DNA from 3 places in the uncultured Roseobacter sp. genome. Region 2 is predicted to be linked to each of the others. Evidence: riboswitches for the same ligand, from Rfam matches in the RefSeq annotation. Region 2 holds a riboswitch; each other region holds the start of a gene.

Region 1 (4,208 bases), on a different contig from region 2:
TCAGCTGCACGGCGTTCTGGCAATGGGTCTGATCGTGGTCTGTGTCACCAGCCTGGCGGTAGGAGCATCCGGCACATCGCTATGGCAGGCGCTCTGGGGCCTCGCGATCGGTCAGGGCACATCGGCAACCGACGCGGTGATCCTCTGGGACATCCGCGCGCCGCGCACTTTGCTGGGCGCCTGCGTCGGCGCCGCCCTGGCGGTGTCCGGCGCCGTCATGCAGGGCCTCTTTCGCAATCCGCTGGCCGACCCGGGGCTTTTGGGTGTCAGCGCAGGCGCAGGCCTCGGTGCGCTGCTCGCCATCGTTGTGGGAACCGCCCTGCCCCTTGGCATTGCGACCTACCTCGGAGATGCATTGCTGCCGGTCATGGCCTTTGTCGGCGCTTGGGCATCGATGATGCTGCTCTATGCCGTGGCCACGCGGTCCGGGCGGACATCGGTGGCGACCATGCTGCTGGCGGGGATCGCCCTTGCCGCCCTCACCGGCGCGCTCTCTGGCCTGCTGATCTTCCACGCGGATGATATGCAACTGCGTGAGCTCACCTTCTGGCAGCTCGGATCGCTCTCGGGCAGCACCTGGGCCAAGGTTGCAATTGCGGGGCCCGTCATCCTGCTGGCCACCCTGATCGCCACCACTCTCGCCCGAGGTCTGAACGGTCTCGCACTTGGCGAAGCCTCGGCCCACCACATCGGGATCAACGTGCAACGTATCAAGAATATCGCCATTCTTGCGGTCAGCGCCGCCACCGGGGCTGCTGTCGCGGTTTCGGGCGGCATCGGGTTTGTCGGGATCGTCGTGCCGCATCTGCTGCGGCTGGCCACGGGTCCGGATCATCACGGGTTGCTGATCAACTCCGCGCTGCTGGGCGCAAGCCTGCTGTTGCTTGCCGATATCATATCACGCTTTGTCGTCGCGCCTGCAGAATTGCCAATTGGCATCGTCACCGCCGTGCTCGGCGCACCATTCTTTTTGTGGATCCTCCTGCGCCGCCGCAATGTGGTGGATTTGTAAGATGATCAGCGCGCGGAACGTCACCCTGAGATACGGGCGCAAAACCATTCTGGAGAACCTTAACTTCAGCGCGCAACCCGGCGTGCTGACCGCGATTGTCGGGCCCAACGGCTCCGGCAAAACCAGCCTGCTCAAAACCCTGACTGGCGAGACCCCCTGTGACGGCGAGATCACCCTGGCAGGCTACGACATTGCGACAACACCGGCGTGGCAACTGGCCAGCTTCCGTGCCGTCCTGCCGCAATCGACGCCCATGTCGTTTCCTTTTCAGGCCATCGAAGTGGTGCGGCTTGGCCTCGGTCAAGGGGTATCGGCGGATGCGCATCTGCCAGACCGGGCCCTCGCGCGGGTTGGCCTCGCCGGCTACGCACAGCGCTTTTACCAGGAACTGTCGGGCGGCGAGCAACAACGTGTCCAACTGGCGCGGGTGCTCTGCCAAGTCTGGGATCCGGTGATAGATGCGCAGCCGCGCTGGATGCTGCTGGATGAGCCGGTCTCAAGCCTGGACATCGGTCATCAGCTTGAGGTCATGCGCATCGCCCGGGACTACGCAGATGCGGGTGGCGGTGTCGTCGCGGTAATGCACGATCTCAACCTCTCCGCCATGTTCGCCGATCAAATCGTCTTGATGAAATCCGGCCGTATCATCGCGGACGGCCGGACCGATCTTGTGATGACGGATGCGCATCTGTCAGAGGCATATAATTGCGCGGTCCGCACCCGAACGCCGCCGCCATGCTCGGACTGGTATCTTCTGCCACAAGCAGCAACGCAGGCCGATGCAGGGTGACCCTTCTGGTGCCGCGACTCTCGGACAGTCGCTAACGCAGGTCCAAAAACCTGTCAGCTCACCAAAGCCGCTCCCCAACTGTTTTCTGACAGCCAATGTGTGAATGTCACTTGACGGTGGAGACCTTCTGTCGGACTGTCCCTGCGATGGTTCCCGGCTGCGAAATGCACAACCGGGATGAAAAGGGAATACGGTGAGGACGCGCCACTTGGCACCAAATCCGTGACTGCCCCCGCAACTGTGAGCGGCGAGCGACCCCGATGATCACCACTGAACGCCACCGCGTTCGGGAAGGATCGGGCGAGCCCGGACCCGCGAGTCAGGAGACCTGCCATCATTGATGCAACTTCAACCCGGGCGGGGCGTCCGGACAGGAGGCCATGATGGTTTTACGGGTCAACCCGTCAAGAGTGACATGCCTGCTGCACGCCCTGCATCTTCGCGGAGGGCGACATGGGACAACCAACTCACAGAATTACAATATGCACATCGTGCCGACATGAGGGCAGCGCGTGCCGTCCCGGCTATGAGCTGATCGTCAGGCTGCGTGCCGCGATTGCAGCGGCGGGCGACACGGTCACCGAGGATTTCGAGATCTCCGGCGTGGCCTGCATGGCGGGCTGCGCACGGCCCTGTACCGTCGCCTATCACGGCTCGCGCAAAGCGACCTATCTCTTCGGCGATATCGAGCCCGACGCGGACATCGACGATCTCGTGGCATTCGCCCGACAATATGCCCTGCTGGAGGACGGCTGGTGTTCTTCGGTGGATCGTCCCGGAAAGCTGCGCAAGACAACGCTGGCCCGTGTACCGGCAGCGATCATCGCGCTGGAAGACAGCACCGAGCGGGTCTCGTGAGCGCCGCCGAACTTGTTGCTGAGAACATCAGCTGGGCGCCCCGCGGGCCTGATCCGTTGCTGTTGCACCCCACCAGTTTTCGCGTGGAGGCCGGGCGGGTGCTGGGCGTGGTTGGTCCAAACGGGGCCGGTAAATCGACATTGCTGCGACTGATCTACCGCTACCAGCGCCCCTCGACCGGGCATATCTTTGTCGCCGGGGAAGATATCTGGGCCGTGCCCCCCCGCATGGCCGCCCGCAGGGTGGCGGCAGTGTTGCAGGAGCACATATCCCTCTTTGGCTTGACGGTCCGCGAGGTCGTTGCGCTGGGTCGCACACCGCACCACGGCGGGTTTTGGTCTGCGGGCGCGCGGGACGCCAGTATCATCGAGGCTGCGATCACGCAGCTCAATCTGGAGGCTTTCGCGGACCGCGATCTTGCCACGCTGTCGGGGGGTGAACGGCAACGGGTCATGGTCGCGCGCGCTTTGGCACAGGAGCCACAGGTTCTGGTGCTGGATGAGCCCACCAATCACCTCGACGTGCGCCATCAGCTGGAAGTGCTCGCCCTGATCCGCCAGCTCGATCTGACGATCGTCGTCTCGCTGCACGATCTCAATATGGCCGCTGACATCTGTGACACGATCCTGTTGCTGGACCGGGGCCATACCAGAGCTTTTGGTCCGCCCGATCTGGCACTGACCGAGGCGCTGGTCTCCACCACATTCCGTGTCGATGCACGCGCCGAGCGGCTCGCGCCCAGCAACACCCAACATTTCTCATTCCACCTGCCCGAGTGAAGGAGCCACATTAATGAAACCATCCCTGATCGCCCTGCTGATGAGTGTCATCGCAACAGGCCTAGGCGCCGAAACCACGGTGCAGAGCTGCAACCGCACGGTGACCTTTGATACCGCACCAAAGGCCGCCGTCTCCAATGATGTGAACCTGACGGAGATGATGCTGGTGTTGGGGCTTGCAGACCGGATGGTCGGCTACACCGGGATTTCCGGCTGGAAAACCCTCGATCAGGAGATGACGGCAGGCGTCGAGGCGCTACCGGAACTGTCGTCGAAATATCCCAGCAAGGAGGTGTTGATCGGTGCCGATGCGGATTTCTTCTTTGCCGGCTGGAACTACGGAATGAAGGTGGGCGGCGACGTGACCCCGGAGACCCTCGCGCCCTTCGGGATCGACGTTTACGAGCTGACCGAAAGCTGCATCCATATCGGTGAAAAAGACGCGGCGAGCATGGAAGATATGTACAACGACCTTCTGAACCTGGGCGCGATTTTCGACGTCAGCGAGAAAGCCACCGCGCTCGTGCAGGGATACCGGACCGAGCTTGAAGCCTTTACGGCGAACCTGGCCCCGCTGGAGACCGCACCACGGGTGTTTGTCTATGACAGCGGCGAGGACGTGCCGTTCACGGCCGGGCGCTACGCGATGCCCAACGCGCTGATCGAAGCGGCGGGCGGCACCAACATCATGAATGATTTCGCGAAAAGCTGGGCCACCGTCGGCTGGGAAGCCGTCGTTGAGCGTAACCCCGAAGTCATTGTGATCGTG
Region 2 (4,208 bases):
GATTGCAGGTGCAGCCGTTCAAATCCGGGCCCGATTACATCGACCCGGCGTTTCATCACGCCGCCAGTGGTCGGGCGTCGTTCAACCTCGACAGCTGGGCGATGGGGCCGGATCTGCTGGCGGCGATCTCTCGTCAGGCGCTTGGCGCGGACATCTGCGTCGCCGAAGGCTCCATGGGCCTCTATGACGGGGTCGCCACCCGCGGACAAAGCGGGTTCGGCAGCAGTGCTGAGACCGCGCAGCGCATGGGCTGGCCCGTGGTGCTGATCGTCGACGTCAGCGGGCAGGCGCAATCGGCGGCGGCCACGGCGCTGGGGTTTCAGGCTTACAACCCGCAGGTGCCTTTTGCTGGCGTGATCCTGAACCGTTGTGCATCGCCCCGTCACGAGCGGCTCGCGCGGCTGGGCATGGAAAACGCGGGCGTCAATGTGCTGGGCGTGCTGCCGAGGCGCGGCGATCTGACCCTGCCGGAACGGCACCTCGGGCTCATTCAGGCGGTGGAGCACCCGGATCTGGAGGTCGCTATCGCCGGATACGCGACATTCCTGCGCGAGCATGTCGACATCAGCGCCATTCGGGATGCAGCGAAAGGGCAACTGCCAGAGCACGCCGGCGCACAGTTGCCGGTGCCGCCCGCGCAACGGATCGCCCTGGCGCGGGATGCGGCCTTTTCCTTCACCTATCCGCATGTGCTGGAAGGCTGGCGCCGGGCGGGCGCCGAAATCCTGCCGTTCTCGCCTCTGGCCAATGAGGCTCCTGACGCAACGGCCGATCTGATCTGGCTGCCCGGCGGCTACCCGGAACTGCACGGTGGAACATTAGCTGCGGCGGATAACTTCCTGTCTGGCATCAGAAAACATGCAAAAACGCGCCCCGTGCATGGGGAATGCGGTGGCTATATGGCCTTGGGCGATACGCTGATCGACAAGGAAGGCACGCACCACAGGATGGCGGGCCTGCTGGGTCTGGTGACCAGCTATGAAAAACGCAAATTCCACCTGGGCTACCGCCGCGCGGTGTTGGACGCGCCCTTGCCGGGATATACGCCCGGTGCCGCGCTCAGAGGCCACGAGTTCCACTATTCAACCATACTCGAACAACCGGACGCACCGCTGGCGCAGGTGGCGGATGCGGATGGCAACCCGGTGCCTGAGACCGGATCGTACCGGGGCAATGTCTCCGGCACCTTTTTTCACCTCATCACGGCGGAGGAGGGTGCGTGACCGGTTTCGTCAGCTTCGTGGGCTCCGGCCCCGGTGATCCCGAACTACTGACCCTCAAGGCGGTCGACCGGCTGAAGCGTGCGGATGCGGTGCTTTTTGACGATCTCTCCTCGGGGCCGATCCTGAGCCATGCGCGATCGGGTGCCGATCTGGTGGGCGTGGGCAAACGCGCGGGCAGGCCATCGCCCAAGCAACATCACGTCAGCCGGTTGCTGGTGGAATATGCACAGATGGATCAACGCGTGGTGCGGCTGAAATCCGGGGACAGCGGCCTTTTTGGCCGTCTCGAAGAGGAGCTGGTGGCCCTGCGGGAGGCAGGTATCCCCTATGAGATCATCCCGGGCATTCCCTCCGCCTGTGCGGCCGCGGCGGCGGCGGGCATTCCGCTGACCCGGCGGCTGACGGCCCGCCGCGTGCAGTTTGTCACCGGCCATGATGTGTCGGGGCAATTGCCTGAAGATCTGGACCTTGACGCACTGGCAGATCCGTCCGCCTCCACGGTGGTTTTCATGGGCAAGCGGACCTTCCCACGGCTGCTTGAGGCGCTGACCCGGAAAGGGCTGCCAAAAGATACACCGGCGATTCTCGCGGAAAGCGTCAGCGGTCCGGATCAGCAGATCACCCGATCCACCGTGTCGGAACTGGCGGAACAACTGGCGCAGGATGTCGGAGAAAAACCGGCTTTGATCCTCTATGGGCCGTTTGCTGAGAGTTGAAAGTCGCTTTTTTGTTGTTCGGGCCGGAGCATCAGCGATAGGACTAGAAATACGGTGCCACATTCTGTGGCTGAAAAGGGAATTGGGTGAAAGGCCCGAACTGCCCCCGCAACTGTAAGCGGCGAGCGCAACGGAAAGACCCACTGGCCGCAAGGCCGGGAAGGACCCGCGCGCCGTGACCCGCAAGTCAGGAGACCTGCCGTCCCAACCCATAACCCGTTTGCAAACGGATCAGACGCTGCCGGAGGGGCAGCACAGAAAGGACAAAAACATGCATATCGAACCCGGGATCGTAGATGGTGCCAAAATGGCCTTCGCCTATGCCACCGCAGCGGGTGCGGCGGGCTATACCGCCAAGCTCGCGCTGAAGGATCTCAAGGACCACTCCGTCGGATCCTTTGCCGTGCGCACGGCGCTGGCGACCATCGGAACGTTCATCTTCTTTGAGGTGCTGCCGCATTTCCCCGTGGGCGTCTCTGAAGTGCACTTCATTCTGGGCACCACGCTGTTTTTGCTGATGGGCGCGGCACCTGCCGCGCTGGGGCTTGCCCTCGGTCTGCTGGTTCAGGGCACCTTCTTCGCGCCCAGCGATCTGCCGATGTTCTTTGTGAATGTGACCACCTTGCTTGTACCGCTCTTTGCGATCTCGGCGCTGGCGCAGAGGTTCATTCCCGAGCATAAAGCCTATGTTGATCTGGCCTATGCAGACGTCTTCAAACTGTCCGCGATGTATCAGGGCGGTGTTGTCGCCTGGGTCGCATTCTGGGCCTTCTATGGTCAAGGTGTCGGCGCCGAGACGTTCCAGTCGGTCCTGACCTTCGGGGCGGCCTATATGCTGGTTGTGATCATCGAACCGATTGCCGACCTTGCTGTGCTGGCCAGCGCCAAGGCCATGCGCGCGAACAAGGCCACAGGTCTCTTTACCCAGCGCCTCTTCAACGCGGCGTAAACCGCTGCTAGACAACCGTCCCGGATCCCTCCGTGGGGTCCGGGGTTTTTTGTGAGGGTTGCACAGTGATCGACACGCTCTGGCTTATCGGGATCGGCACCGGATCCCCCGATCATATGACCGGGCAAGGGATGGCGGCCCTGCGCGACGCGGCGGTCATTCTGGTGCCGCACAAGGGCGCGGGTAAAGACGATCTGGCAACCCTACGGCACCGGATCATCGACGTCAGCGGGTCGCAGGCCGAGATCATTCCCTTTGACTACCCGGTGCGGGACCCGGACCTGCCTTATGCAGAACGTGTGGCGCGCTGGCACGACCAGATCGCCCGGCGCTGGCAGGCCGCTGTGGCAGGAACCAACATCAAAGGGCCGGTGGCGCTGCTGGTCTGGGGCGATCCCTCGCTCTACGACAGCACCATCCGCATTGCGCAGCGATTGGATCCCAAACCCGATATCCGCGTGGTGCCGGGCATCACCGCCGTTCAGGCGCTGACCGCCGCCCATGCGCTGCCGCTCAATACGGTGAACGGCCCCGTTCTGATCACCACCGGGCGGCGTCTGCGCGACCACGGCTGGCCGGAGGGTGCAGAGCGGGTGGTGGTGATGCTGGACGGCGAGGCCAGTTTCCAAACGCTGGACCGCAGCGATCTGCACATCTGGTGGGGCGCCTATCTGGGCATGCCGGAGCAAATCCTGGATCGCGGCAAGCTCGTTGATGTGGCGGCACGCATCGTGGCGATGCGGGCCGAGGCACGCGCGCGTCACGGCTGGATCATGGATACCTATTTGCTCAGCACCTGCGACTGAACCCGTTGCGCCGCTACTTCTTTGCGGCCGCCGCAGCCTGTTGTTCCGCGATATGCTGGTCCACCGCACTTGACGCCGCCGCTTGAACTGCGGCTTTTTCATTCTCTTCAAGGCTTTCAATATCTTCCATGCCCGGGATTTCGACCCGCACCTCACGCCGCGCAAATTCGATCCCATTGGCTTTGAACTCATTGCGCACACGGTTGTAGATTTCCTTGCGGATGGTGAATTGCGTGCCCGGCTTGGCCATGAATTTACCGCGCATCACGATGCCCACATCATCAAACTGGAACACGCCCTGGCTTTTGAAGGGCTCCAGGAAATCATCCTTGAACAGCGGGTCTTCCAGCATCTCCGCGCCGATCTTCTTGAAGATCTTTTTGACCCGGTTGGGATCGGTATCGAAGGGCACGGTGAACATCAGTTTCATGATCACCCAGTCGCGGCTGAAATTGGTGACCTTTTCGACGCTGCCATAGGGAATGGTGTGCACATTGCCGCGGTGATGGCGCAG
Region 3 (4,208 bases), on a different contig from region 2:
GGAGGAAAACCTCTTCACTTCGGTGGCGCGTTGCGGGCGGATCAGCAAGAGATCAAGCGTGGCAAGCCGGTTGAACGCGTCCCGCACGGGCTGCCGGGACACGCCGAATTGGGCGGCGATGTCGGCCTCGGAGATTTTATCACCGGGTCTTAGACGGAGCGACAGGATTTCCTGGTGAAGATGGTCAAAGATGTCATCGACACTTGTGCGCCGCTCGCCGAGTTGTGTTGCCTGAGCCATTGCATCATCTCCATGGTCTTTCCGGACTTCAAAAGGTCATATCGAAACACTATCGGGAACAAAACAGAGGCGTTCATGTTGTCGTTCTCTCTTTCCCTCGCGAGCTTGACCAGGTTTCGCGATACATATCACACTGGTATACCAGTTAAATGACTAGTATACCAGTGTGAGTGAAAACGGAAAAGGACAGCGCATGAAACTTGCAGGGCAAACGGCGATCATTACCGGCGGTGGTCGGGACATCGGACAGGCCGCCGCCATTAAACTGGCTGCGGAAGGGGCAAATGTGGCCATCAATTATTATTCCAGCAGTGCCGGAGCGGATGCCGCGGTGGAGCAGATCAAAGCGCAGGGAGGGCAGGCCTTCGCGCTTAAGGGTGATCTGACCAAGGTGGAGGATGTCGACGCGCTTGTTGCCCAGACAGTCGATGAGTTTGGCGGGATCAACGTGCTCGTCAACAATGCCGGAGGCCTGATCGCCCGCAAGACTGTGTCGGAGATGCCGCTCGAACACTGGAACGCAGTGATGGACCTGAACCTGACGAGCACATTCATGATGACGAAGGCGTGCCTTCAGCACATGAATACCGGAACCATCGTAAACCTGGCAAGCCAGGCCGGACGCGATGGCGGTGGGTCCGGTGCGGTGGCTTATGCCACGTCAAAAGGTGCGGTTATGACCATGACCCGCGCGCTGGCCAAGGAGTTGGGGCCGAACATCCGGGTCAACGCCTTGTGTCCTGGCATGATCGACACCGATTTTCATAATGTGCATACGCCCGATGCGGGCCGACGCGGGTATGAAGCAGCCGCACCGGTGAAACGACAGGGCAATACCGATGATACGGCCAACCTGATCTTGTTCCTCGCCTGTGCGGATTCTGCGTTCATCACCGGCACAAACATCGACATCAACGGCGGGATGGTATTCTCCTGACCGCTTCTGAAAGGATCTGACATGTCTGAATTTCCGATTGTTTCGACGGCAGAAAACGTGACCCGGCAGGTCCTTTCGGATCATCCGGAGCTGATGGTGGTGGCTTTCCGTTTCGGCCAAGAAGGCGCCATTGGCGCGCTCCACAATCACCCCCACGTTCAGTCGACCTATGTTGAAAGTGGCCGGTTCCAGTTCACTCTTGGCGATGAAGTACGCGAGGTCGGGCCGGGGGATAGTTTTGTTATTCCGTCCGGGATGAAGCATGGGTGCGTCTGTCTGGAACCCGGCACGCTGGTCGATTGCTTCACACCACGCCGGGAAGATTTTCTCTGAGCTGACACCCGCAGGGCGACCTAAACAGCCTTCTTGATAGGTCCGGTTTGTCCCGAATGCCGACCTTATCCCCTGCGATATTGACCGGTGATCCCCGTGAAAGTGCTTACATGCCCTCTTCGAGCGCAAAACCGGCAAAAGCCCCGTTTGGAGCTGACGGCTGTACCTTAAATCAAGGCGACATTGCTAAGCTAGAGTGGGGTCGGCCCAGCAGCAATCAGCTCGTTGCGCTTTCGGATGTGGCCGGGTCATCCTTGCAGCCCCAGCGGTCCGCAAACACCAGATCCGCCAGCGGTAACCGTTTGCGCCAACCTTTTGCCTCCAGCTCAGGGATTTCATGCAAGGCGTCCACATGGCCCAGACACAGATAGGCCACCGGCACCACGCGATCGGGCAGATCCAGAACGGTGCGGATGTCGTCCTCGCGAAAAATGCTGACCCAGCCAACGCCAATGCCCTCGGCCCGAGCCGCGAGCCAAAGGTTTTGCACCGCGCAGACGGTTGAATAAAGGTCCATCTCCGAATTGTGGGTACGGCCCAGAACGACCGGCCCGGCCCGCTCCCGATCGCAGGTGATGCATAGATTCACCGGCGCTTCGAGGATACCTTCGAGCTTAAGTGCTGAATAAACCGGGCGGCGGTCGGCGGGAAACATGGTCACGGCCTCGGCATTGGCGCGCGCAAAGGCGGTTTGCATCTGCGCCTTCACCTCTGCATCGCGGATCACGATAAAGTTCCATGGCTGCATGAACCCGACCGAAGGCGCGTGATGGGCGGCATCGAGAAGCCGCATCAAAACGGCCTCCTCGATGGGGCGGGGGGTGAATTGACTTCGCACATCGCGACGGGTGTGAATGGCGCGGTAGACAGCGGCCTTTTCTTCAGCAGAAAACGGCCCCGTCGGGGCAGGAACGGGTGGCAACATGACATATCCCCTGTCACAGACACTGGCCGCCCGGTGACCATCGGGAAGCCCTGATATGTCTGGCCGGTCTTCTGACTTGGCATCACCTGGGGCTGCGCCTTCTCGACCGAAGCCAATGGCACGATGCAGCGCCATCCACCTTACAGCGTTGGGCACGTTGCGGAGTTCCACCGCATTCCCGATTCTCTCACCTTACCGTTTGCAAGGCAGGGCAAGCACCAGACTGTTGGAGGCTAGCATTCCGTGAGACGGGTCACAATCAGTGTTCGCTGAAAGTCGCTTTGCCGGGGCGCTTGTAGGTTGAAGCTGATGTTTGAAACTTCCTGGTTGCTGATCTTGATCCGTTGTTCCGAAACCTAGAACAACTGTGAAAATTTGACCCTCCCCAGTATTATAAAAGTTCGAGATCGGGCGGTCCCTAGGGCGCTATCAGGTTCATCTTCTAGGCGTGGCTGCGAAGTCGCGAAAAGATGCGCACCTTCGATGTTAAAACAACGCACCCTGCAGGACATCTTTAAAAATTTTAGCAACATGGCCTGCCGGTACTCACCAGACTGGTAATGCAGAATAAAAGGGGCGCCGAATTCAGGGTTGAGGTGGTCGGATTGAGGCCGCTGATAAGCGGCCCCAAAACAACTCGGCTTACTCTTTATCAGGAGGGTTGGCGTCGTGCCTTTACCACTCCGAACATTCCAAAGCCCGCGAGCAGCAGGAGCGCGCTTGCGGGAAGTGGAACAGGTGCAATTTCAGGGCTGGTATTTGCCACACCGAACTGCGCGCCGGTAAGATCGGGGGCGTTGAAAATGCTGGTCAACGCGCCGGCAAGGGTGCCGGTGATTTCAAGGCCGATCCCCCCTTGTGCCGTACCGAAGGAAAAGAGGTCGAGGCCGGTCGGCCCACCAATCACGTCTCCGAACACGGTTTCCGCCAAGGTGTCGATCACAAAGTTGCCGACAGTGACCTCGACATCATCGGTGGTGTCCAAGGTGAACAACGTGACGCCGCTGCCGTCGTGGAGGATCTCAAGTCCCCCGCCGGCCGTGGAACCACCTGTGATGGGGAAGGTAAAGGTCGCCCCGGTCGCCGTCGCTGTTCCAAACGGTGCACCGCCAAGCCCTAGTGTCGTAAGCGGGGCGGTTACTGTCACGGTTGTCTCACCGCCGTTGATTGTCGCCGCGTTGGCAGCACCGGTTGCTAACGCCAGGCCTAGGCCCAGGGTGAGTAGTAGCTTTCTCATTTCGTTCATCCTCTCCGTTGATATGGTGAAAGTTGTTGGTATTGCCGATCCGAACACGTGCGCCCTGTCGATGACGGTTTTGACGATCATCACGTTTTGTCTGGCCTCCGAAATCTGCGGCCACTGCGGTAGTGAAACTGTCCGTAACCGGTAAAGCTTCGGCCAATACTGGCCGAACATTGCAGCCGCGACAGACAACAGGCCGAGCCCCCGGCAAAGGCAGCTGATTTGACAAGTAATGTGCACTTCATGCGGTTTTCCAAAATCGTGTGCATATTTCACACGAGCAGAAAGGTAGCTGAGCCTTTGCGCTATGCAAGGTTTTCGTGGAATTTTTTCACACATTGTCGGTATTCCGCCTAAAATCAGACCGATCAAGGCAGTCATCGCAGCGATTCCCAGGACCGCTCATTTGGTTCACCGTTGATGAGATCTGAAATCTTTGCCGGTGCTAACGACTATTTTCGCCAGGTGCGCACCATTGCCAGACCACAGCGCAGCCTCGCCTAAGCGGACATTTGTCAAAATACTTATCG

Evidence for each region. Region 2 has a riboswitch for cobalamin ahead of Q1A20_RS00245 (energy-coupling factor ABC transporter permease). Riboswitches for the same ligand answer to the same signal wherever they lie in the genome.
Region 1: another riboswitch for cobalamin. It lies ahead of Q1A20_RS19180 (DUF1636 domain-containing protein); the one in region 2 lies ahead of Q1A20_RS00245 (energy-coupling factor ABC transporter permease).
Region 3: another riboswitch for cobalamin. It lies ahead of bluB (5,6-dimethylbenzimidazole synthase); the one in region 2 lies ahead of Q1A20_RS00245 (energy-coupling factor ABC transporter permease).

Annotation. Positions count from the first base shown of each region.
Region 1 covers NZ_CANMXR010000010.1:16,158-20,365, reverse strand. Annotated here, with positions in the region: gene Q1A20_RS19190 (iron ABC transporter permease) at 1-1,012, shown strand, start outside; gene Q1A20_RS19185 (heme ABC transporter ATP-binding protein) at 1,014-1,802, shown strand; cobalamin riboswitch at 1,933-2,153, shown strand; gene Q1A20_RS19180 (DUF1636 domain-containing protein) at 2,256-2,660, shown strand; gene Q1A20_RS19175 (ABC transporter ATP-binding protein) at 2,657-3,439, shown strand; gene Q1A20_RS19170 (ABC transporter substrate-binding protein) at 3,453-4,208, shown strand, end outside.
Region 2 covers NZ_CANMXR010000001.1:51,423-55,630, reverse strand. Annotated here, with positions in the region: gene Q1A20_RS00255 (cobyrinate a,c-diamide synthase) at 1-1,223, shown strand, start outside; gene cobA (uroporphyrinogen-III C-methyltransferase) at 1,220-1,939, shown strand; cobalamin riboswitch at 1,975-2,158, shown strand; gene Q1A20_RS00245 (energy-coupling factor ABC transporter permease) at 2,211-2,888, shown strand; gene cobF (precorrin-6A synthase (deacetylating)) at 2,954-3,694, shown strand; gene Q1A20_RS00235 (mechanosensitive ion channel family protein) at 3,708-4,208, opposite strand, start outside.
Region 3 covers NZ_CANMXR010000004.1:230,836-235,043, forward strand. Annotated here, with positions in the region: gene Q1A20_RS10190 (GntR family transcriptional regulator) at 1-240, opposite strand, end outside; gene Q1A20_RS10195 (SDR family oxidoreductase) at 434-1,177, shown strand; gene Q1A20_RS10200 (cupin domain-containing protein) at 1,199-1,510, shown strand; gene bluB (5,6-dimethylbenzimidazole synthase) at 1,728-2,435, opposite strand; cobalamin riboswitch at 2,479-2,673, opposite strand; gene Q1A20_RS10210 (VPLPA-CTERM sorting domain-containing protein) at 3,088-4,059, opposite strand.